2 regions of the Streptomyces sp. NPDC018000 genome follow, and region 1 is predicted to be linked to the other one. Evidence: predicted binding sites of a transcription regulator. Region 1 holds the regulator's gene; the other holds the start of a gene.
The links. The regulator HrcA, encoded in region 1, represses chaperone genes, less so after heat shock. The targets are predictions, from matches to a motif close to TTNGCACTCNGNNNNNCNGAGTGCNAA.
Positions count from the first base shown of each region.

Region 2: the regulator HrcA is predicted to act here: its motif matches at 3,192-3,218, upstream of ACH4EW_RS19735 (FmdB family zinc ribbon protein).

Region 1 is NZ_JBIRGM010000001.1:844,629-855,226, reverse strand. It holds gene ACH4EW_RS04035 (histidine triad nucleotide-binding protein) at 1-319, opposite strand, end outside; gene ACH4EW_RS04030 (S41 family peptidase) at 539-3,805, opposite strand; gene ACH4EW_RS04025 (hypothetical protein) at 3,895-4,290, opposite strand; gene ACH4EW_RS04020 (16S rRNA (uracil(1498)-N(3))-methyltransferase) at 4,518-5,264, opposite strand; gene ACH4EW_RS04015 (nitronate monooxygenase) at 5,261-6,334, opposite strand; gene dnaJ (molecular chaperone DnaJ) at 6,459-7,598, opposite strand; gene hrcA (heat-inducible transcriptional repressor HrcA) at 7,599-8,615, opposite strand; gene ACH4EW_RS04000 (MBL fold metallo-hydrolase) at 8,813-9,568, shown strand; gene ACH4EW_RS03995 (DUF3097 domain-containing protein) at 9,594-10,415, shown strand; gene hemW (radical SAM family heme chaperone HemW) at 10,544-10,598, opposite strand, start outside.
Region 2 is NZ_JBIRGM010000008.1:166,042-176,639, reverse strand. It holds gene pflA (pyruvate formate-lyase-activating protein) at 1-722, shown strand, start outside; gene ACH4EW_RS19750 (hypothetical protein) at 809-1,018, shown strand; gene ACH4EW_RS19745 (hypothetical protein) at 1,126-1,689, opposite strand; gene ACH4EW_RS19740 (S-methyl-5'-thioadenosine phosphorylase) at 1,915-2,748, opposite strand; gene ACH4EW_RS19735 (FmdB family zinc ribbon protein) at 2,830-3,180, opposite strand; gene ACH4EW_RS19730 (MFS transporter) at 3,395-4,681, opposite strand; gene ACH4EW_RS19725 (potassium/proton antiporter) at 5,029-6,567, opposite strand; gene ACH4EW_RS19720 (penicillin acylase family protein) at 6,857-9,607, shown strand; gene ACH4EW_RS19715 (5-formyltetrahydrofolate cyclo-ligase) at 9,597-10,184, opposite strand; gene galU (UTP--glucose-1-phosphate uridylyltransferase GalU) at 10,289-10,598, shown strand, end outside.

The sequences.
Region 1 (10,598 bases):
GGGCGTGCGCGTGGAAGACGGTCTGGCCGGCGCCGGAGCCGGTGTTGAAGACGACCCGGTAGCCGCTGTCCACGATCTTCTCGTCGGCGGCGACGTGGCCGGCCTCGCGCAGTATGTCGGCGGCGATCCCCGGCTCGGCGGCGGCGAGGGCGGCGGCGTCCGGGTGGTGGACGCGAGGGATGACGAGTACGTGGGTGGGGGCCTGGGGGTTTATGTCCCGGAAGGCGACGGTGGTCTCGGTCTCCCGGACGATGGTTGCCGGGATGTCACCCGAGACGATCTTGCAGAACAGGCAGTCGGGCTGCGGTTCTCCCGCCATGGGTGGGCTCCTCGGTCGTTGGTGATCAATCGTTGTACGGCATGGTATCGGGGCGGTCAAAGGTGGCGTGGGGGGTGCCGGGTGTGCGCGGGTGCGCCTGCGGCAGGCCCCATGTCCCTTCCCGAACCGGGGCTCCAGGGGCAGAGCCCACGGCTGCGGGAAGGGGCGGGTGAGGGGGCGCCCGAGGCGGGCCTGTTCCCTCACCCGGCCCGCGCCTCGCTACGCCCCCGGCCGCTCCGGTGCCCGCTTCGCCGGCGTCCGGGCCAGCGAAGCGAGCGCGATCCGGATCGCCTCGTCCAGCTGCGGGTCCCGCCCCGCCGCATGGTCCTGCGGCGCCATCACGACCTCGACATCGGGATCGACCCCGTGGTTCTCCACGCCCCAGCCGTAACCCTCCAACCAGAACGCGTACTTGGGCTGGGTGACCGATGTCCCGTCCACGAGCTGGTACCGGCTGTCGATGCCGATCACCCCGCCCCAGGTACGCGTACCGACCACCGGCCCGATGCGCAGCGCCTTGATCGCCGCATTCACGATGTCGCCGTCCGAGCCGGAGAACTCGTTGGCGACGGCCACCACGGGGCCGCGCGGTGCGTCATCCGGGTAGCTGTACGGCTGCATGCCACGCGGCAGGTCCCAGCCGACGATGCGCCTGGCGAGCTTCTCCACGATCAGCTGCGAGGTGTGGCCGCCCCGGTTCTCCCGGACGTCCACGACCAGCCCCTCGCGGGCCACTTCGATCCGCAGGTCGCGGTGGAGCTGCGCCCAGCCCGCACCGACCATGTCGGGGACATGGAGGTAGCCGAGGCGTCCGCCGGACTGCTCGTGGACATACGCCCGCCGGTCGGCGACCCACGCGTGGTAGCGCAGCGGCTCCTCGTCGGCGACCGGTACGACGACGACATGGCGCGGGTCGCCGCCGTCCACCGGTGAGACGGTCAGCTCGACGGGCTTGTCGGCCGAGCCCGTGAGCAGCGGTCCGGGCCCGGCCACCGGGTCGACCGGGTGCCCGTCGACGGCGACGATCGCGTCCCCGACGCGCACCGCCACCCCGGGTGCGGCAAGCGGCGAGCGGGCCTCCGGGTCGGAGGTCTCGGACGGCAGGATCCAGTCGATGCGCCAACTCCCCTCGTCCGTACGGGAGATGTCCGCGCCGAGCAGCCCCTGCCGGGCCGAGTCGTCGCGCCATCCGCCGGGCGGCGTCACATAGGCGTGCGAGGTACCGAGCTCGCCCTGCACCTCCCACAGCAGGTCGATCAGGTCGTCGTGGGTGGCGACGCGCTCCAGCACAGGCCGGTAGCGGTCCAGGACCCCGTCCCAGTCGATGCCGCCCATGTCGGGGCGCCAGAAGTTGTCCCGCATGATGCGCCCGGCCTCGTCGTACATCTGACGCCACTCGGCAGCCGGGTCGAGGGTCCGGCGGATCCGGGAGAGGTCGACGGTGACGCTGCTGTCGCTGCCTCCGTCGTGGTCGTCGTCGCCGGCCGGGACACGGCCGTCGGACGGTACGACGCGCAGCTTGCCCCGGGCGTGCAGGACGACCCGCCTGCCGTCGCCGCTGACCGCGAAGCCGCCGACGTCCGAGGCGAGTTCCTCGCAGCGCAGCTTCTCCAGGTCGTACCGCTCGAGGACGGTCTCGGGCCGGCGGGCGTCGGGCGTGGCGCCGCTCGTACCCAGCACCCCGGTCACCGGGTGGCTCAGCCACAGCAGCCCGTCCTTCGCGGCGCGCAGCGTGGAGTAGCTGGCGGCCGCGACGGGCAGCGGCACGATCCGGTCGGCGAGTCCGTCGAGGTCGATCCGGGTGACGGGCAGCGCGGTCGGGTTGTCCTCGCCCTCGCCGCCGCTCTTCTCCTTCTCGGTCGGGCGGCCGTGGCGCTGCGGCCCGAACGGGGAGGGCGTGGTGGCGGCGAGCGTCAGCAGATGCGGACGGCAGGCGCCGATGAACGCCAGGTCGAAGACATGGGCGTCGTAGACCGGGTCGAAGGAGCGCTCGGAGAGGAACGCGAGGTGCTTGCCGTCGGTGGTGAACGCGGGGGCGAAGTCCCGGAAGCGCAGCGGGGTGGCCTCGACGACCGACAGATCGGCGAGGTGCGCGAGCTTGAGCTGCCTGAGCGGCTCGGGCCCGGGATGCGACCAGGCGAGCCAGGAGGAGTCGGGTGAGAAGACGAGGCCCGAGGCATCGCCGTGCTCGCTGCGGTCCACCTCGTGGACCTCGCCGCTCTCCCGCTCGACGATCAGTACCCGCCCGTCGTGCGCGGCGACGGCGAACCGGCTGCCGTCCGGGGCCGCCTCCAGGTCGAGGACCCTGCCGATACGGCCCGCGGCGAGGCGGCGCGGTACGGCGCCCGGCGCGGTGCCGGTGGCGGGGGCGCACTCCAGGGCGTCGTCGCCCTCGGCGTCGGTGACCCAGACGACGTGCTGGTCGCCGTCGGCCTGGAAGGTGCGGGGCATCCTGGCCCGTACGCCCGGTTCGACGGCGAGCGCGCGGGCCGGGCCCTCGCGGTGGGTGACCCAGTGGACGGCACCGCGCGTCCCGACGGCGCTGCCGCGGCCCGTACGGTCCGGGGACGCGGAGTCGAGGTGGCTGTCGGCGTGCACGGAGTGGGGCTGGAGGTCGGCTCGCTGGCCGCCGAGCCGGATGTCGATACGGCGGGGCTCAGAGCCTTCGAGGTCGTCCAGCAGCCAGAGTTCACCGGCCGAGGCGTAGCCGACGCGGGTGCCGTCGGTGGTCGCGTGGCGGGCGTAGAAACCTTCGATGCCGGTGTGCCGGCGCAGGTCCGAGCCGTCGGGGAGCGAGGAGTAGAGCGCGCCCACGCCTTCGTGGTCGGAGAGGAAAGCGACGCGTCTCGATCCCGTTCGGGCAGGGAAGTCCCCACTGCCCACCCACATCGGGGATTCGATGTTCCCGTCGAGGTCCTCGTGCAGCCGCACGAACTCCGCCGGGCCGTCGGTCGCGCCCTCTTGTGCGATCCACAACTTGCCCGCGGTGCCGCCCCGGTAGCGCTTCCAGGCGGCGGCCTCGCGCCCCATGGTGGCCGAGAGCAGCAGGACCCGCCCGCCGGGCCCGTACGCGAGGGAGCCGACCGGACCGTACGGCAGGATCCGCGCGGGCCCGCCGTCGACCGGGACGGCCCTGGCCCAGCTGCGCCGCAGCGATGCCTGCCCCTGGGTGCTGATGACCAGTACGTCGCCCTCGGGCGTCCAGCCGCGTACGGAGGTCCGCGCGTCGCCCCAGTACGTGAGCCGCTTGGAGGGGCCGCCGTCGACCGGTGCGACGTGCACTTCGGGCGCCCCGTCCCGGGTGGACGTCCAGGCGACGCGGGTTCCGTCGGGAGATATCCGCGGGTTGGTGACAGGTCGGTTGTCGGCGCTGACGCGCCAGGCTCGGCCGCCGTCCAGCGGCGCCAGCCAGACATCGTCCTCGGCGGTGAAGGCGATCAAATCGCCCTGGACATGGGGATATCGGAGGTAGGCAGGCTGCGTCACATCAATCACCCTAGGCCGCTGGCGTGCTCCGCGGAACCGGGTTTGCCGGAGTCCGCCGGGCGGCCCGCTCCCTGTCGGCCCCCAGGTCGTTACTTGCCCCGGGGCGATTCGGCCACCGTGACCGTCACGGTGACCGTCGGCCTGGCGCCGCCCCGGGGCGGATTCGCCCCGACGGCCGACGGGCCGGTGTTGCAGTCGCCGAGCACATCTGCCCGGAAGACGACCTTCCCGCCGCTCTTCGCGGTCAGGTCTCCCCGCACACACTGCCCGTCGAGCTCGTGGGTGACCTTGCCCTTGATCGTGATGTCCTTGCCGTTCCCGGTCTTTCCGGTGCAGTCGACGTCCGCGGTGCCGTGCGCGGAAGCGGAGGCGGAGGGCGACGCGCCCACGACCTGGTTCCCGTCGATGTCGGCCGTGCAGTTCAGCCACCGCACATCGACCCCGTTGCGCTCCAGGGTGCTGGTGCCGGTCAGGTCGGTGGTCACGGCGATGGATGCGGAGTTCAGGCCGCCCGTCGGCTCACAGGCCACGACACCCGCGACCGCCGCGACCGCGAGTGCGGACGCGGCCAGAAAGCGACGGGTCCTTCGCTGACCCCATGACCCTTGATGTACACATGCCCTTGATGTCCCCATACGGGCAGCTTCCCACCGTTCCCCCACGGGACGGTAGACGACTTGCGGCCACAACGGCGCGGCGCAGGCACACCGAGTTACGCCCAGCGGCCGGTGCGCCCCAGCAGCAGTGCCGTCGCCGCCGTGCCCGCCGTCGAGGTGCGCAGGACGGACCTTCCGAGCCGGCAGGTACGGGCGCCCGCCGCGGTGAAGGCCGCCAGTTCGTCCGGCGACACACCTCCCTCGGGGCCGACGACCAGCACGATCTCGCCCTGGGTGGGGAGCTGAACGGTGGCCAGCGGCTCACTGCCGTAGCCCCAGTCCTCGTGCAGTACGGCGGCGAAGTCCGCCGCGGCCAGAAGCGCGGCGACCTGTTTGGTCGTCAGTGCGTCCGCCACCTCGGGGAAGCGCACCCGGCGCGACTGCTTGCCCGCTTCCCGGGCGGTGCTGCGCCATTTCGCGAGGGACTTGAGGCCGCGGTCGCCCTTCCACTGCGTGATGCAGCGCGATGCCTGCCAGGGCACGATCGCGTCGACACCGGTCTCCGTCATCGTCTCGACGGCGACCTCGCCGCGGTCGCCCTTGGGCAGGGCCTGGACGACGGTGATACGGGGTGCGGGCCACGGTTCCTCATGAACCGTCGCCAGGCCGGCGACCACGAGCCGGTCCTTGCCCTCGGCGGCCCTGACAACGCCTTCCGTCCAACGGCCGTGGCCGTCCGTCAGCACGACGTCCTCACCGGCGTGCAGCCGCTTCACCGAGACGGCGTGCCGTCCCTCGGGTCCTTCCAGGACGAACTCGGGCCCGTCGGGAACCTGTTCGACGACGAAGACCGGTGCGGTCACTGCGTACTCCCTGTGCTCACTGCCGCCCGTGCGGCGTCCAGTTCTTCGACGAGCAGTCCGATCAGCCGGCCGGCGGGCAGCTCGCGTGCCATCCGGTGCCCCTGCCCCGCATACAGTGCCATGCCCTGGGCGTCCCCGGCCTTTGCCGCCGCCTTGCGCAGCCCGGCCGTCAGATAGTGGACCTGCGGGTAGGCGGCGGGGGCGTACGGGCCGTGCTCGCGCATGAAGCGGTTGACCAGGCCTCGGGCCGGGCGGCCGGAGAACGCCCGGGTCAGGGCGGTCCGTACGAACAGCGGGTTGGTCAGTGCCTGCTTGTGCAGTGGATTCGCCCCGGACTCGGGGCAGACGAGGAACGCCGTGCCGAGCTGCGCCGCCTCCGCGCCCGCGGCGAGCACCGCGGCGATCTGGGATCCGCGCATCAGCCCGCCCGCGGCGATGATCGGCACCTGTACGGTCTCGCGGACCTGGGCCACCAGGGAGAGCAGTCCGATTCCGGTGCCGTCGGTCTGCGGGTCGTCGCTGTGGGTGGACTGGTGGCCGCCCGCCTCGACGCCCTGGACACAGACCGCGTCGGCGCCCGCCCACTGGGCGGCCTGGGCCTCCTCGGGCGTGGTGACCGTCACTATCGTGTACGTGCCGACTCCGGCGAACGCGTCGATGGTGTCGCGGGTCGGGCAGCCGAAGGTGAACGAGACCGCCGGGACCGGGTCCTCCAGGAGGATGGCGAGCTTGGCCTCGTAGCCGTCGTCGCCGCCGGAGTCCGGGGCGTCGAGCGGGGTCTCGTGCCGGGCGGCCTCGTCGGCGAGCTGGTGCCGGTACACCTCGACGGCGCTCGGGTCGGCGAGATGCGGCTGCGGCATGAACAGATTGACGCCGAAAGGCCGACCGGTCAGCCCGCGCTGCTGTTCGATCTCGTTGTACATGCCGTCCGCCGTCTTGTACCCGGCGGCGAGGAAGCCCAGCCCGCCCGCTTCGGCGACGGCCGCGACGAGCCTCGGACAGGACCCGCCACCCGCCATCGGGGCCTGCACGATCGGATACCGGCAGAGATCGGTCAACACGGATGACATGCCCGCATCGTGTCACGTCCTGCGCGCCTGGGCGCGCACGGCCTGCGGTCCATTTCGTCCTCAGCCGCCGGACGGGCTCGTCAGGCGAGCCCGTCCGGCGGCAGGGAACGGTGTGCGGGGGCCGTCAGCGGCCGTTGAAGGCGTCCTTCAGCCGGGAGAACAGCCCCTGCTGCCCGGGCTGGAACTGGCCGGTGGGCCGCTCCTCACCGCGCACCTTCGCCAGCTCCCGCAGCAGTCGCTCCTGCTCCGGGTCCAGCTTCGTCGGGGTCGTCACCTCGACATGCACGATCAGATCGCCACGCCCGCCGCCCCGCAGGTGTGTGATGCCGCGGCCGTGCAGCGGGACCGACTGGCCGGACTGGGTGCCGGGCCGGATGTCGACCTCCTCCAGGCCGTCGAGAGTCTCCAGCGGCACCTTGGTGCCGAGCGCGCCCGCTGTCATGGGGATGGTGACCGTGCAGTGCAGATCGTCGCCGCGGCGCTGGAACACCGAGTGCGGCAGCTCATGGATCTCCACGTACAGATCGCCGGCCGGGCCGCCGCCGGGGCCGACCTCGCCCTCGCCCGCGAGCTGGATGCGGGTGCCGTTGTCGACACCGGCGGGGATCTTCACGGTGAGCGTGCGCCTCGACCGGATGCGGCCGTCACCGGCGCACTCCGGGCACGGGGTCGGCACGACCGTACCGAAGCCCTGGCACTGCGGGCAGGGCCGCGAGGTCATGACCTGGCCCAGGAAGGACCGGGTGACCTGGGAGACCTCGCCGCGGCCGCGGCACATGTCACAGGTCTGGGCGGAGGTGCCGGGTGCGGCGCCCTCGCCGCTGCAGGTCGCACAGACGACAGCCGTGTCGACCTGGATGTCCTTGGTGGTGCCGAACGCGGCCTCGGCGAGATCGATCTCCAGCCGGATCATCGCGTCCTGGCCGCGCCGGGTGCGCGAACGGGGTCCGCGCTGCGACGACGTACCGAAGAACGCGTCCATGATGTCGGAGAAGTTGCCGAAGCCACCCTGTCCGAATCCGCCCGCACCACCGCCGCCTCCGGAGGCGGACAGCGGGTCGCCGCCGAGGTCGTAGACCTGCTTCTTCTGCGGGTCCGACAGCACCTCGTAGGCGGCGTTGATCTCCTTGAACCGCTCCTGGGTCTTCGGATCGGGGTTCACATCCGGATGCAGCTCGCGGGCGAGCCGACGGAATGCCTTCTTGATCTCGTCCTGAGATGCGTCGCGGCGCACGCCGAGTACGGCGTAGTAGTCCGTGGCCACTTACGACTCCGCCAGGATCTGTCCGACGTAACGTGCCACTGCGCGTACCGCTCCCATCGTTCCGGGGTAGTCCATGCGGGTCGGTCCGACCACGCCGAGTTTGGCGACTGCCTCGTCGCCCGAACCGTAGCCGACCGCGACGACGGACGTGGAGTTGAGCCCCTCGTGGGCGTTCTCGTGCCCGATCCGTACGGTCATGCCCGAGTCCTTGGCCTCGCCGAGCAGCTTCAGCAGCACGACCTGCTCCTCCAGTGCCTCCAGCACCGGCCGGATCATCACAGGGAAGTCGTGCCCGAAGCGGGTGAGGTTGGAGGTGCCGCCGATCATCAGCCGCTCCTCCGTCTCCTCGACGAGGGTTTCGAGCAGGGTGGAGAGCACGGTGGACACGGTTCCCCGGTCCTCGCTCTCGAAGGATTCCGGCAGATCCTGCACCAGCTGCGGGACGTCCGTGAAACGGCGTCCGACGACCCGGCTGTTGAGCCGGGCCCGCAGATCGGCGAGAGAGGTCTCGCCGAACGGAGCGGGGCAGTCGATCATGCGCTGCTCGACCCGGCCGGTGTCCGTGATCAGTACGAGCATCAGCCGGGCGGCTGCCAGCGACAGCAGCTCCACATGCCGAACCGTCGACCGGGTCAGCGAGGGGTACTGCACGACGGCGACCTGCCGGGTCAGCTGCGCCAGCAGCCGTACGGTGCGGCCCACGACATCGTCGAGGTCGACCGCGCCGTCGAGGAAATTGTGAATGGCACGGCGTTCCGGCGACGAGAGGGGCTTGACGCCCGCAAGCTTGTCGACGAAGAGCCGGTACCCCTTGTCCGTCGGGATGCGTCCCGCACTGGTGTGGGGCTGGGCGATGAAGCCCTCGTCCTCCAGCACCGCCATGTCGTTGCGGACGGTGGCCGGGGAGACCCCCAGCTTGTGCCGCTCGGTGAGCGCCTTGGAGCCCACGGGCTCCTCGGTGCCGACATAGTCCTGGACGATGGCGCGCAGCACTTCGAGTCTGCGTTCGCTGAGCATCGCGCACACCTCCAGCTGTCTTTCCTCGGTGGTTCTCGGGCCGTTCCTGCTTCATCCCCAGGAATCCCCCTGGCACTCGGTCCTCACGAGTGCCAGCAATCCCCCGCCCAGTGTACGGCGGCCGAGTGGGGACCTAGCAAGGGCGACCGGCCACCCTACTGCGAGACTGCGCAGGTCGTTGCGGATAGCGTCGCGGTATGGACGCCTCTTGGGAAGAGTTCGGCTGGGAGCGACTTGGTCACGGAGTGGGCCGACGTCGCCTGCCCGGATGGGATGCGACAGTCGCACTGGTGGTCGGAGCGGATGGAGTACTGCTCTACGACACCGGATCAACGCTGCGCGAAGGCGCGGAGATTCGGGCCCAGGCACAGGCCCTGCTGGGCCGGAAGGTGACGCATATCGCACTCAGCCACCCCCATTTCGACCACGTGCTGGGCACTGCCGCGTTCTCCGGCACCCAGGTGTACGGAGCGGCCGGCATGGCCGGGCTGCTGAAGCGCGAGGCGGACGATCTGCGCGCCTCCGCCGTACGCCACGGAGTGTCCGCACACGATGCGGCCGAGGCCGCCGAGGCGCTGGTGGCGCCGCACCACGAGGTGTGCGACGAGTGGACGCTCGATCTGGGCGGCGGCCGTCAGGTGCTGCTGGCGAATGTGGGCCCCGCCCACAGCGGCCACGATCTGGCGGTGCTCGTCCCCGGCTCCCCCGCGGTGGTGCTCTGCGGCGACCTGGTCGAGGAGTCCGGCGAACCGCAGGCGGGACGGGACGCCGTCCCGTCCCGCTGGCCGGCCGCGCTGGACCGGCTGCTGGCACTGGGCGGCGAGGACGCGGTGTACGTTCCGGGGCACGGAGCGGTGGTGGACGCGGCGTTCGTCAGGGACCAGCGCGACCAACTGGCCGTCCTCCCCCATCGCTCTGAAGGCATGGGAGGTGCCCCCTCCGGCGTGTCGTGATGTGTTGTCGTCCTATCGTCATCCGATGCGCAGCTACCAGCCGGATCTGACCCCGCCGTGGAAGAAGTCCGCCGCCGTTCCCGAGGTCCCCGCCGAGCCCGATCTGGTCGTGGAGGAGGTCTCCACCGGATTCTGCGGTGCGGTGATCCGCTGCGAGAAGACGGCCCAGGGTCCGGCGGTGACCCTGGAGGACCGCTTCGGCAAGCACCGGGTGTTTCCGATGGAGCCGCGCGGCTTCCTGCTGGAGGGCCGGGTGGTCACGCTCGTACGCCCGTCGGCGGCCGGCCCCGTACGCCCCACACGCACGGCCTCGGGTTCGGTCGCGGTCCCCGGGGCGCGCGCCCGGGTCGCGCGGGCGGGCCGGATCTACGTGGAGGGCCGCCACGACGCGGAGCTGGTCGAGCGGGTCTGGGGCGACGATCTGCGGATCGAGGGCGTGGTCGTCGAGTACCTGGAGGGCATCGACGACCTCCCGGCCATCGTGCAGGAGTTCTCCCCCGGCCCGGACGCCAGGCTGGGCGTCCTGGTCGACCACCTGGTCCCCGGCTCCAAGGAGTCCCGGATCGCGTCCCAGGTCTCCGACGCGAACGTGCTGGTGGTCGGCCACCCCTACATCGACGTGTGGGAGGCGGTGAAGCCGTCGTCCGTGGGCATCGCCGCCTGGCCGGTGGTCCCGCGCGGCCAGGACTGGAAGACGGGCGTGTGCCGCGCGCTGGGCTGGCCGGAGAGCACGGGCGCGGCCTGGCAGCGAATCCTGTCCACGGTGCGCTCGTACCGGGATCTGGAACCGGCACTGCTGGGCTCCGTGGAGAACCTGATCGACTTTGTGACAGCGCCGCCTCAGTAGCCTCTCCGCCGGCCTCCGGACCTCTGTCGTTCGAGGAGCCCGGTTCGGCGCGGAGCCCCGGTTACGGGAAGGGGCGGGCGGAGCGACAAGCCCGCCGCAGGTGTACCCGCACCACCCCCGCCCCTCCCTCAGTCCACCAGGTCCCGCACCACCGCATCCGCCAGCAACCGCCCCCGCAACGTA
Region 2 (10,598 bases), on a different contig from region 1:
GATCGGTCCATTCCTGGGACCTGTCGACGGGCGTCGACGGCCCCGGCACCCGCTTCGTCGCTTTCCTGACCGGCTGTCCACTGGCCTGCCTCTACTGCCACAACCCCGACTCCCTGCGGATGCGCAGCGGCACCCGGATGTCCGCGGACCGCCTCGTCGCCGAAGCGGGCAAGTACGTGACGTTCATCCGGGCCGCGGGCGGCGGTGTCACCATCAGCGGCGGCGAACCACTGATGCAGCCGGTCTTCGCCGGTGAGCTCTTCCACCGCTTCAAGCACGGGCTGGGGCTGCACACCGCCCTGGACACCTCCGGCTTTCTGGGCGCCCGCGCCACCGACGCCCTGCTGCGCGACGTCGATCTGGTCCTGCTCGACATCAAGTCCTGGGACCGAGCCACGTACCGCAAGGTCACCGGCCGCCCGCTGGAGCCGACCCTGGACTTCGCCCGCCGCCTCGCCGACCTCGGCAAAGAAGTGCACGTCCGATTCGTACTCGTGCCGGGACTGACCGACGCCCCGGCCAACGTCGACGGTGTCGCCTCCTTCGCCGCATCCCTCGGCAATGTCTCCCGTGTCGATGTCCTTCCCTTCCACAAGCTCGGCGAGGCGAAGTGGCAGGCACTGGGCAAGCCCTTCACCCTGCGCGACACCCCGTCACCCACCCCCGAACAGACCGCCTCGGCCCGCGAGATCTTCGCGTCCCACGGACTGCGAGCCGTCTGACGTACTTCGAGCCGCCGTCGGCCTTCGAGCCGGAGCGAGGTGCGCACAGGCGTCGCCAGCGCTGACCAGGGCCGTACCCTTGAGATATGAGCACCGCCCCCGCCCCCGGCCCGCGCGATTCGAAGCCGACCCAGCCGGAACAGAGGAAACCCGAACCGGCTCTGATCTTCGACGATCCGCTGGACCAGCAGTCCGCGGACGATACGGACCGGGGGTGGGGCGAGCGGGCCCCGGCCCGCGGGAGCGCCGCCGATCTGGCGCGCTTTCTCGACGAGAAGCCGCCCCACCACATCTGAGCCCTGCTCCGTGGTGGTCCGACGACGCTGCCGCCGGTCCTCCTGCCGCGCGTCCCGCACCCAATTCACGCCGTTGATCAGGCGACGTGACAGCTCATCAGTGCTCATCAGCACAGGGTCACCGCCAGCCTGGCCGAGATACCCGCACCGGCCAGCGCCGCTGCCGTGCCTCGGGGGACGGACAGCACGATCAGCGCGCCGTTCTCCGCGAGACCTTCGGCCGTGGCCTGCGGTACATCTGCCACCCGTGCGCCCTTCGCCAGCACCCGGGCATCGGCCCCGGTCCCCTCGGCGGCGATCACATCGACGCGGTCCCCCGGCCGTAACAACCGCACAGTCCCCGCATCCGCGATCCGGACCGGCGCGGACACCAGCGGAACCGGTCGGCGCGCCCGTTCCGGCGCCGCCCCGGCCGTACCCCCTGTCCCTGCCCCATGCGCCGTATTGCCGCCCGAGTCGCCCCCGCCCAGCCCCGTCGCGGCCAGCGCGGCAGCCGTCAGGGCCAGCCCGGCGGCCGTCAGGGCCAGCCCGGCGGCCAGAGCCCGGCGCTGCCGCCACAAAGCTCGCCGCAACCGGCGCCCCCCACCCCCGCGCACCCGCAACGGCTCGAACGCGGGCACGCCTGTGGGTGGGGGAGCCGACGCCGGAGGTCCCGGATCCGTCGGACACATCTGCCCAGCAACCGAAGTGAAACGTTCAGAGGAAACAGACGGGAGCGACGGGTACATGGCCAACACCACCTGCCGTGAGGAGTTTTGGACGAACATCCCTCACGATCCACCGCCCACGACTTTCCCGCCGAAGACTGTGGATGGCCCCGGCGTTGTGGACAACTCCGTCACCCACCTGCGCCGCAACCGTCACCACCACGTCGCAACCGTCACCCGCCTACCCTGCTAAGGAAGCTCGATGCCCGTCTCGAGCCCGTCCAGCGCATGCGAGCACGTGCAGTCGCGGTCCGCCTCCGCGGGCAGCGCGGCCACCACGTCGAAGAGCACCGTACGCAGCCGGTCCACGTTGGCCGCGAACACCTTCAGCACCTCCCCGTGCGAGACACCCTCCCCGGCCTCCGCGCCCGCGTCGAGGTCCGTCACCAGCGTCATCGTCGTGTAGCAGAGGCCCAGTTCACGGGCGAGGACCGCCTCCGGGTGCCCGGTCATCCCCACCACCGACCAGCCCATCGCCGCATGCCAGCGCGATTCCGCCCGGGTCGAGAAGCGCGGCCCCTCGACGACCACCAGTGTCCCGCCGTCCACCGGCTCCCAGCTCTTTGCGCGAGCCGCCGCCAGCGCGGCCCTGCGCCCATCGGGGCAGTACGGATCGGCGAAGCCCAGATGCAGGACGTTCGGCTCCGCGCCATCGGCCCGGGTCTCCCCGTCGTAGTACGTCTGTGCCCGGGCCTTGGTGCGGTCCACCAGCTGGTCGGGCACGAGCAGGGTGCCCGGCCCGTACTCCGGACGCAGGCCGCCCACCGCGCACGGGCCGAGCACCTGACGTACGCCGACGGAGCGCAGCGCCCACAGGTTGGCCCGGTAGTTGATGCGGTGCGGCGGCAGATGGTGGCCGCGTCCGTGGCGGGGCAGGAAGGCCACCCGGCGGCCGCCCACCTCGCCGAGGAACAGGGAGTCACTCGGCTGCCCGTACGGGGTGTCCACACGCACCTCTGTGACGTCCTCCAGGAAGGAGTACAAGCCCGAGCCGCCGATGACACCGATCTCTGCGTTCGCCATGTGATCACATTAGCGGCGCGAGAAACGCCGGGGACCCCGCCGAACAAATCGGCGGGGTCCCCGGGGAAGTGCGGTTTCGGCTCAGGCTGCCGACGTACCACTCGTCGAGGACGACGAGGAGGACGAAGAAGAAGACGCGGCGGACGAGGAGGAAGCGGACGACTTCGTGTCCGACCCCGCAGATGACGATGAATCCGACGAAGCGGAACCGGACGCCTTCGCCGAGGCCGACGCCGGCGTGCTGCTCGACGAGGAGCCCCGGCTGTCGTTCCGGTAGAAGCCGGAACCCTTGAAGACAATGCCGACCGCCGAGAACACCTTCTTCAGGCGTCCCTCGCAGCTCGGGCACACGGTGAGGGCATCATCGGTAAACTTCTGCACCGCCTCAAGGCCCTCGCCACATTCGGTGCACTGGTACTGATAGGTCGGCACTTGTCTTCCTCCTGGCACTCTCACTCGATGAGTGCTAACAGTCGTCAATGGTAGCCGCTGCGGGCCGCTGTTTGCAGTAATGTCTGTCACCTGCCCGGAGGGCAGCGGTCAGGGCTTGGCCGTCATGAGGGCCGCCGGCCTGAGTGAAAAGCTGCCACATTATGTGGCGGAGGAGTCACACTGACGTATTCCGCTGATGCGAGCGTACGAATCGTCACTCTTTGGCCGCGACAGGATCGCGGTAAACCGCGCCGCGTGCGGCCGTGATGGTCGCGCGGGCCGGTGTCAGTCTCGAACGCAGTGCCACCAAGGTGACCAGCGCCAGTACGGTCCCCACAAGCGGCACCACAAAACCGGCGCTCGCGCCGTGGGCGTCGGCGAGCCGCCCGGCGACCGTCACCGCGGCCGCCTGGCCGAGGGCGACCGAGCCCGTCAGCCAGGTGAACGCCTCGGTCCGGGCGGACCCCGGCACCAGCGACTCGACCAGCGTGTAGCCGCTGATCAGGGCCGGCGCGATGGAGAGCCCGACCAGCAGTCCGAGCCCGGCCAGCAGGGGCACGGAGTGCACCGCCCACAGTCCGGACGCGGTCACGGTCAGTGCCGCGTACCCGACGATCAGGCGGCGTCGCGGCCCGCTCCTCCAGGCGATGGCGCCGCAGGCGATCCCGGCCAGCATGTTGCCGGCCGCGAAGACCCCGTACAGCAGACCGTTCGCCCCGGGCCGGCCGATTTCCTCGGTGAAGGCGGTCAGCGAGACCTGCATGCCGCCGAAGACCGCGCCGATTCCCAGGAAGGCCACCGCGAGCACCCGTACACCCGGTACGGACAGGGCGGACGCATGCCGCTGGGAGGTGCCGGACGCGGTGCTGCGCACCGCGGGCTGGGTGCGGCTCTGCGCGGCGAAGAGCAGTCCACCGGCCAGAGTCAGCCCGGCCTCCGTGATCAGACCGGCCGCCGGGTGCACTCCCGTGCACAGTGCGGTGGCGAGCACCGGGCCGATGACGAAGGTGAACTCGTCCGTCACCGATTCGAAGGCGGCCGCGGTGGACATCAGCGGCGACGCCTCGCGGCCCGGTGCCGCGCCCAGTACGGCCGCCCAGCGGGCCCGTACCATCGGCCCGATCTGCGGAACGGACGCACCCGTCGGCACGGCCGCCGCGAACAGGGCCCACAGGGGCGCGTTCGCCAGCGCCAGCGCCGTCAGCGCGGATACGGACGCCGCGTGCACCAGGACACCGGGCAGCAGCACGGCGCGCTGGCCGAAACGGTCGGCGAGTTTGCCGGTCTGCGGTGCGAACAATGCCATGGAGACACCGGTCACGGCGGCGACGGAGCCCGCGCTGCCGTACGAGCCGGTGGTGTGCTGAACCAGTAGCACGATGCCGATCGTCAGCATCGCGAAGGGCTGCCGTGCGGCGAAGCCCGGCAGGAGAAACGTCCACGCACCAGGGGTGCGCAGCAACTGCCCGTAACCGGGGCGGTCGGAGACCGTGGACGCCACGGTCCATGCCTTTCTGCCGCCTGGTGGCCGAGCTCCCGCAGGTCCGGGCCGGCACAGGTGGTGCGGGCTCGTGCGGGTGCTGCCGAGAGCTGTCCTCTTCGCGCGGGACTGCGGTAGATGCCGGGCGCTCAGCAGAGGCGGAGGACGCCACGACCGCCATACGGTCGCGCCAGCTCTGCATCAGACAGAGTTGGTCGTTCAGGTTGGTCGATCGGGTTGGCCGACCCCGCTCGGGGGGCCGATCAGGTCCCTGCATGATACAGGCGGACGTCCTTGCACACCTCTGGCCGCGATGGTGTGCAAGGCCGTCCGCCCCGGATCGACAGCGTGCGCTCCTGGCTCCCCTCTCAGCGGCGCGTTTTCGGTTCGTCGGCCTTCCCGGGCTTCTTCATGGCCTTCAGCGCGTGCGCCACCTCATGTGCCACATGAGGCCCGGAGAGGCTCTCGCCGCCGTGGCCGCTCGTCCCCAGCCAGCCCGCGAGCTTGCCGCCCTCGCCGACCGCGTGCAGCCGCTCCTCCGCCGCGTCGCGCACCGGGTCGGTGGTCACCACCAGCAGTTCGTCGCCGCGCCGCAGCACGGTCGACGGCGCCGGTACGAAACTCTTCTGGTCCCGCACGACCAGGGTGACCGCGGCCCCGGCGGGCAGCCGCAGCTCCCCGACCTCCACGCCGTGCATCTTCGACTTCGCGGGGATCGCCACCGACAGCAGATGGCCGCGCAGCCGCTCCAGCGGCGCGGACTCGATGCCCAGGTCGGAGGCCTCGGCCGGGTCGTGGGCGATCTTCAGGGCCTTCGCCATCCAGGGGAGGGTCGGTCCCTGGATGAGGGTGTACACGACGACGAGCACGAAGACGATGTTGAAGATCCGGGTGGAGCCCTCGACTCCGGACACCATCGGAATGGTCGCCAGGATGATGGGCACGGCGCCGCGCAGCCCTGCCCAGGACATGAACACCTTCTCCTGCCAGGGCAGCCGGAACGGCGCCAGCGAGATGAAGACCTCCAGCGGACGTGCCACCACGGTCAAGACCAGCCCCACGATGACTGCGGGCCAGAAGTCGTCGTACAGATCGTGCGGGGTGACCAGGAGCCCGAGGAGCACGAACATGCCGATCTGGGCCAGCCAGCCGAGTCCGTCGGCGAAGCCGCGGGTGGCGGGCCAGTGCGGCAGTTTGGCGTTGCCGAGAATCATCGCGGCCAGATAGACGGCGAGGAAACCACTGCCGTGGGCCAGGGCGCCCGCCGCATAGGCGGACACCGCGATCGCCATCACGGCGATCGGATACAGACCGGAGGCGGGCAGCGCCACATGACGCAGTCCGAACGAGCCGAGCCATCCGACGGCGAGACCTATGGCCGCACCGATGGCGAGCTCCAGGGCTATCTCGCCGACCAGTACGTACCAGCTGTCCACCGGCCCCTTGGCCGAGAAGGACACCACCAGGATCACGACGGGCGCGTCGTTGAAGCCGGACTCGGCCTCCAGTACCCCGGTGATCCGGGCGGGCAGCGGCACCTTGCGCAGCACGGAGAAGACCGCGGCGGCATCCGTCGACGAGACGACCGCGCCGATGATCAGCGACTGTTGCCAGTCCAGGCCGACCAGGTAGTGCGCCCCGGCCGCGGTGACGCCGACGCTCACCGCGACGCCGACGACCGAGAGCATCGCGGCAGCCGGCAGTGCGGGTTTGATGTCTTTCCACTTCGTGCCCAGGCCACCCTCGGCGAGGATCACGACAAGTGAGGCATAGCCGATCACCTGGGTCAGTTCCGCATTGTCGAACTTGACGTCGAAGATGCCGTCCTGCCCTATGACGATCCCGATGCCGAGGTACAGGAGCAGGCTGGGGAGCCCGCTGCGGGACGAGATGCGCACCGCCGCCACGGCGACGAGCAGGACGAGTGAGCAGACGAGCAGGAGTTCGTTGAGCGTGTGGACAGTCAGTGGCCGTTCCTTCCCTGCGTACGTCTGCCGAATCCGACTTTCGGCATCGGCCGTTGGCGGCCGTTACTTCGTTACCTTACCTAATCTTTAACGTTTTCTTGACGCACTCGATCGTTCGTACGACCACTGTGCGATTCGAGCCATCCCGATGCCGCGTCAGAGCCGCTCCCGCGCTGCGCCTATGGTTGCTCCTGCACTCCCAGGACCACCTGCCCCTCGAAGGACAGCGATGCCCGCCAACACAACCGCCCCTTCCGGCGCCACCGGCTCCGCCGGTGGGAAGACCGGCAAAAAGAAGGGGCGACGTGCCCGCCTGATCGTGATCGTCCTGGTGCTGGCGCTTGTCGCGGGTATCGGTTACGGCGCGTTCTGGTCCGTATCGACCGTGCGGGCCTCGTACCCGCAGACGACCGGTTCCATCAAGCTCGACGGCTTCGACGGCAACGTCGACGTCAAGCGCGACAGCTACGGGATCCCGCAGCTGTACGCGGACACCGACGCCGACCTCTTCCGCGCCCAGGGCTTCGTACAGGCGCAGGACCGCTTCTGGGAGATGGACGTCCGCCGTCATATGACGGCGGGCCGCCTCTCCGAGATGTTCGGCCCCGGACAGGTCGAGACGGACTCCTTCCTGCGCACGCTCGGCTGGCACAAGGTCGCTCAGGAGGAGTACGACAACGTCCTGTCCGCGGACACCAAGAAGAACCTCCAGGCGTACGCGGACGGCGTGAACGCCTACCTCAAGGGGCGCGACGGCAAGGACATCTCCGTCGAGTACGCCGCCCTCGGCCTCACCAACGACTACAAGCCGAGTGAGTGGACCCCGGTCGACTCGGTCGCCTGGCTCAAGGCCATGGCCTGGGACCTGCGCGGCAATATGCAGGACGAGATCGACCGCTCGCTGATGACCAGCAGGCTCGACGCGAAGCAGATCGAGGACCTCTACCCGGCCTACCCGTACGACAAGCACAAGCCGATCGTCCGCGACGGCGCGATCTCCTCGGTCACCGGGGAGTTCGACCCGGCTGCGACGTCGTCGACGAGCCTCGGCTCGAACACCGCGGCGGGTGCCGCCGAGGGTCTGAACACCCAGCTCTCCTCGCTCTCCGAGACCCTCGACCAGATCCCGGCGCTGCTCGGCCCGAACGGCAACGGCATCGGGTCCAACTCCTGGGTGGTCTCCGGCGACTACACGACGACCGGCAAGCCGCTGCTCGCCAACGACCCGCACCTGGCGCCCCAGCTGCCCTCGCTCTGGTACCAGATGGGGCTGCACTGCCGCGAGATCACGGCGAAGTGCCAGTACGACACCGCCGGCTACACCTTCGCCGGGATGCCCGGCGTGATAATCGGCCACAACCAGGACATCGCCTGGGGTTTCACCAACCTCGGCGCGGACGTCAGCGACCTCTTCCTGGAGAAGGTCTCCGACGACGGCTACCTGTACGACGGCAAGGTCAAGCCCTTCACCGTCCGTGAGGAGACCATCAAGGTCGCGGGCGGCAAGAGCCGGCAGATCACCGTCCGCGAGACCAACAACGGTCCGCTGGTCTCCGACCGGAGCAGCGAACTGGACAAGGTCGGCCAGAAGGCCCCCGTCGGCAACTCGGCTCCGGACCGGGCCGAGGGGTACGCGGTCGCCCTGAAGTGGACCGCGCTGGAACCCGGCCACTCCATGGACGCCGTCTTCGAGCTCAACCGGGCCAAGGACTTCACGAGCTTCCGCAAGGCGGCCGAACACTTCGACGTTCCCTCGCAGAACCTCATCTACGCCGACACCGAGGGCCACATCGGCTACCAGGCCCCCGGGAAGATCCCGGTCCGCCTCCAGGGCGACGGCACGATGCCCAGCCCCGGCTGGTCCTCGGAGTACGGCTGGAAGAAGGACCCGATCCCGTTCGACGAGCTGCCCTACGAGTACGACCCGAAGCGCGGCTACATCGTCACCGCCAACCAGGCCGTCATCGACGAGAAGGAGTACCCCTACCTGCTCACCAAGGACTGGGGCTACGGCACCCGCAGCCAGCGGATCGACGACCTCATCCAGTCGAAGATCAAGGACGGCGGGAAGATCTCGACCGAAGACATGCAGAAGATGCAGATGGACAACACCAGCGAGATCGCCGCGCTGCTGGTGCCCGAGCTGATGAAGATCAACATCTCGGACAAGAGCGTCCGTGAGGCGCAGAAGCTCCTGGAGGGCTGGGACTACACCCAGGAGGCCGACTCGGCCGCGGCCGCGTACTTCAACGCGGTCTGGCGCAACATCCTGCAGCTGGCCTTCGGCAACAAGCTGCCCAAGGAGCTGCGGGTCGAGGGCGAGTGCCTCAATGTGCCCCGGGCCGACAGCTCGGGTCCGGTCGACGAGCAGGGCAAGCTGGTGCGCGAGTGCGGCCAGCGTGACGCGGACTCGGCGCAGCCGGACGGCGGTGACCGCTGGTACCAGGTGGTCGCCAACCTGATGGACGACCCGAACAGCGACTGGTGGAAGACGCCGGAGAGCGGCCGGGACGAGGCGACCGAGAACCGTGACCAGCTCTTCGCCCGCGCCATGGAGGACGCCTACTGGGAGCTGACCGCCAAGCTCGGCAAGGACATCAGCACCTGGAGCTGGGGACGGCTGCACCAGCTGACCCTGAAGAACCAGACGCTCGGCACCGAGGGGCCCGGTCTGCTCCAGCAGGCCCTCAACCGCGGCCCGTGGAACCTCGGCGGCGGTGAGGCCGCGGTGAATGCCAGCGGCTGGAACGCGGCGGGCGGCTACGACGTCGTCTGGGTTCCGTCGATGCGGATGGTCGTCAACGTGGGGGACTGGGACAAGTCCCGCTGGATCAACCTCACCGGCGCCTCCGGGCACGCGTTCAGCGCGCACTACACCGATCAGACCGACAAGTGGGTCAACGGTGAACTGCTCGACTGGTCCTTCGGGACGAACGCCGTCACCAAGTCGACGACCGACACCCTGACCCTCAAGCCGTAGGGCCCATCCGCCGGGTCACGGCCGGTGTCACCACCACGTCCACGGGGTGGTCGTGCGGTTCCTCAGGGACCTGCGCGACCACCTCGTTGTCGTACAGCAGGACGACCAGCGCCGGTTGCGCCCGCGCCGCGGCGAGCCGGGCCAGCACCCGGTCGTAGCTGCCGCCGCCACGGCCGAGCCGCATCCCGCGCCCGTCCACCGCGAGGCCCGGCAGCAGGACCGCATCGGCCTCCAGGACCGCGTCGGGGCCGAGCCGCTCCCCGTCCGGCTCCAGCAGCCCCCGGCCGGCCCGGACCAGGCGACCGGCTCCTTCGTAGGGTGCCCAGTCCAGGTCGTTGTCCGCGAGGAGCACCGGCAGCAGCACCCGTACGCCCCGCTCACGCAGCGCGTCCAGCAGGGCGCGGGTGCCCGGCTCGCTTCCCACCGAGACATACGCGGCGACGGTACGGGCCCCGGACAACTCCGGAAGATTCAATGCGCCCCGGGACAGGGCCGCCGCGGCGTATTCCACGTCTTCCCGGGTCAGAAGGCGCCGCGCGGCCAGCAATTCACGTCTGAGAAGCGCCTTTTGGGGCATATCGGTATTCACTGGTTACCTTAATTCTCCTGTATGTACACATAAGGTACAAAGTTAACCGGAACCTCATCTTCCGACCATGGGCACCGGATATGGTTCTGCGCATGACTCAGTCGCACACCAGGATCAGCAAGGCTGTCATCCCGGCCGCAGGCCTCGGTACCCGCTTCCTGCCGGCTACCAAAGCCACTCCCAAGGAGATGCTGCCTGTCGTTGACAAGCCCGCGATCCAGTACGTCGTCGAGGAAGCGGCGGCCGCCGGTCTCTCCGACGTCCTGATGATCACCGGCCGCAACAAGCGCGCACTCGAGGACCATTTCGACCGCAATTACGAACTGGAGTCCGCGCTCACCCGCAAGGGAGACGCCGAACGGCTCCAGAAGGTCCAGGAGTCGAGCGACCTGGCCACCATGC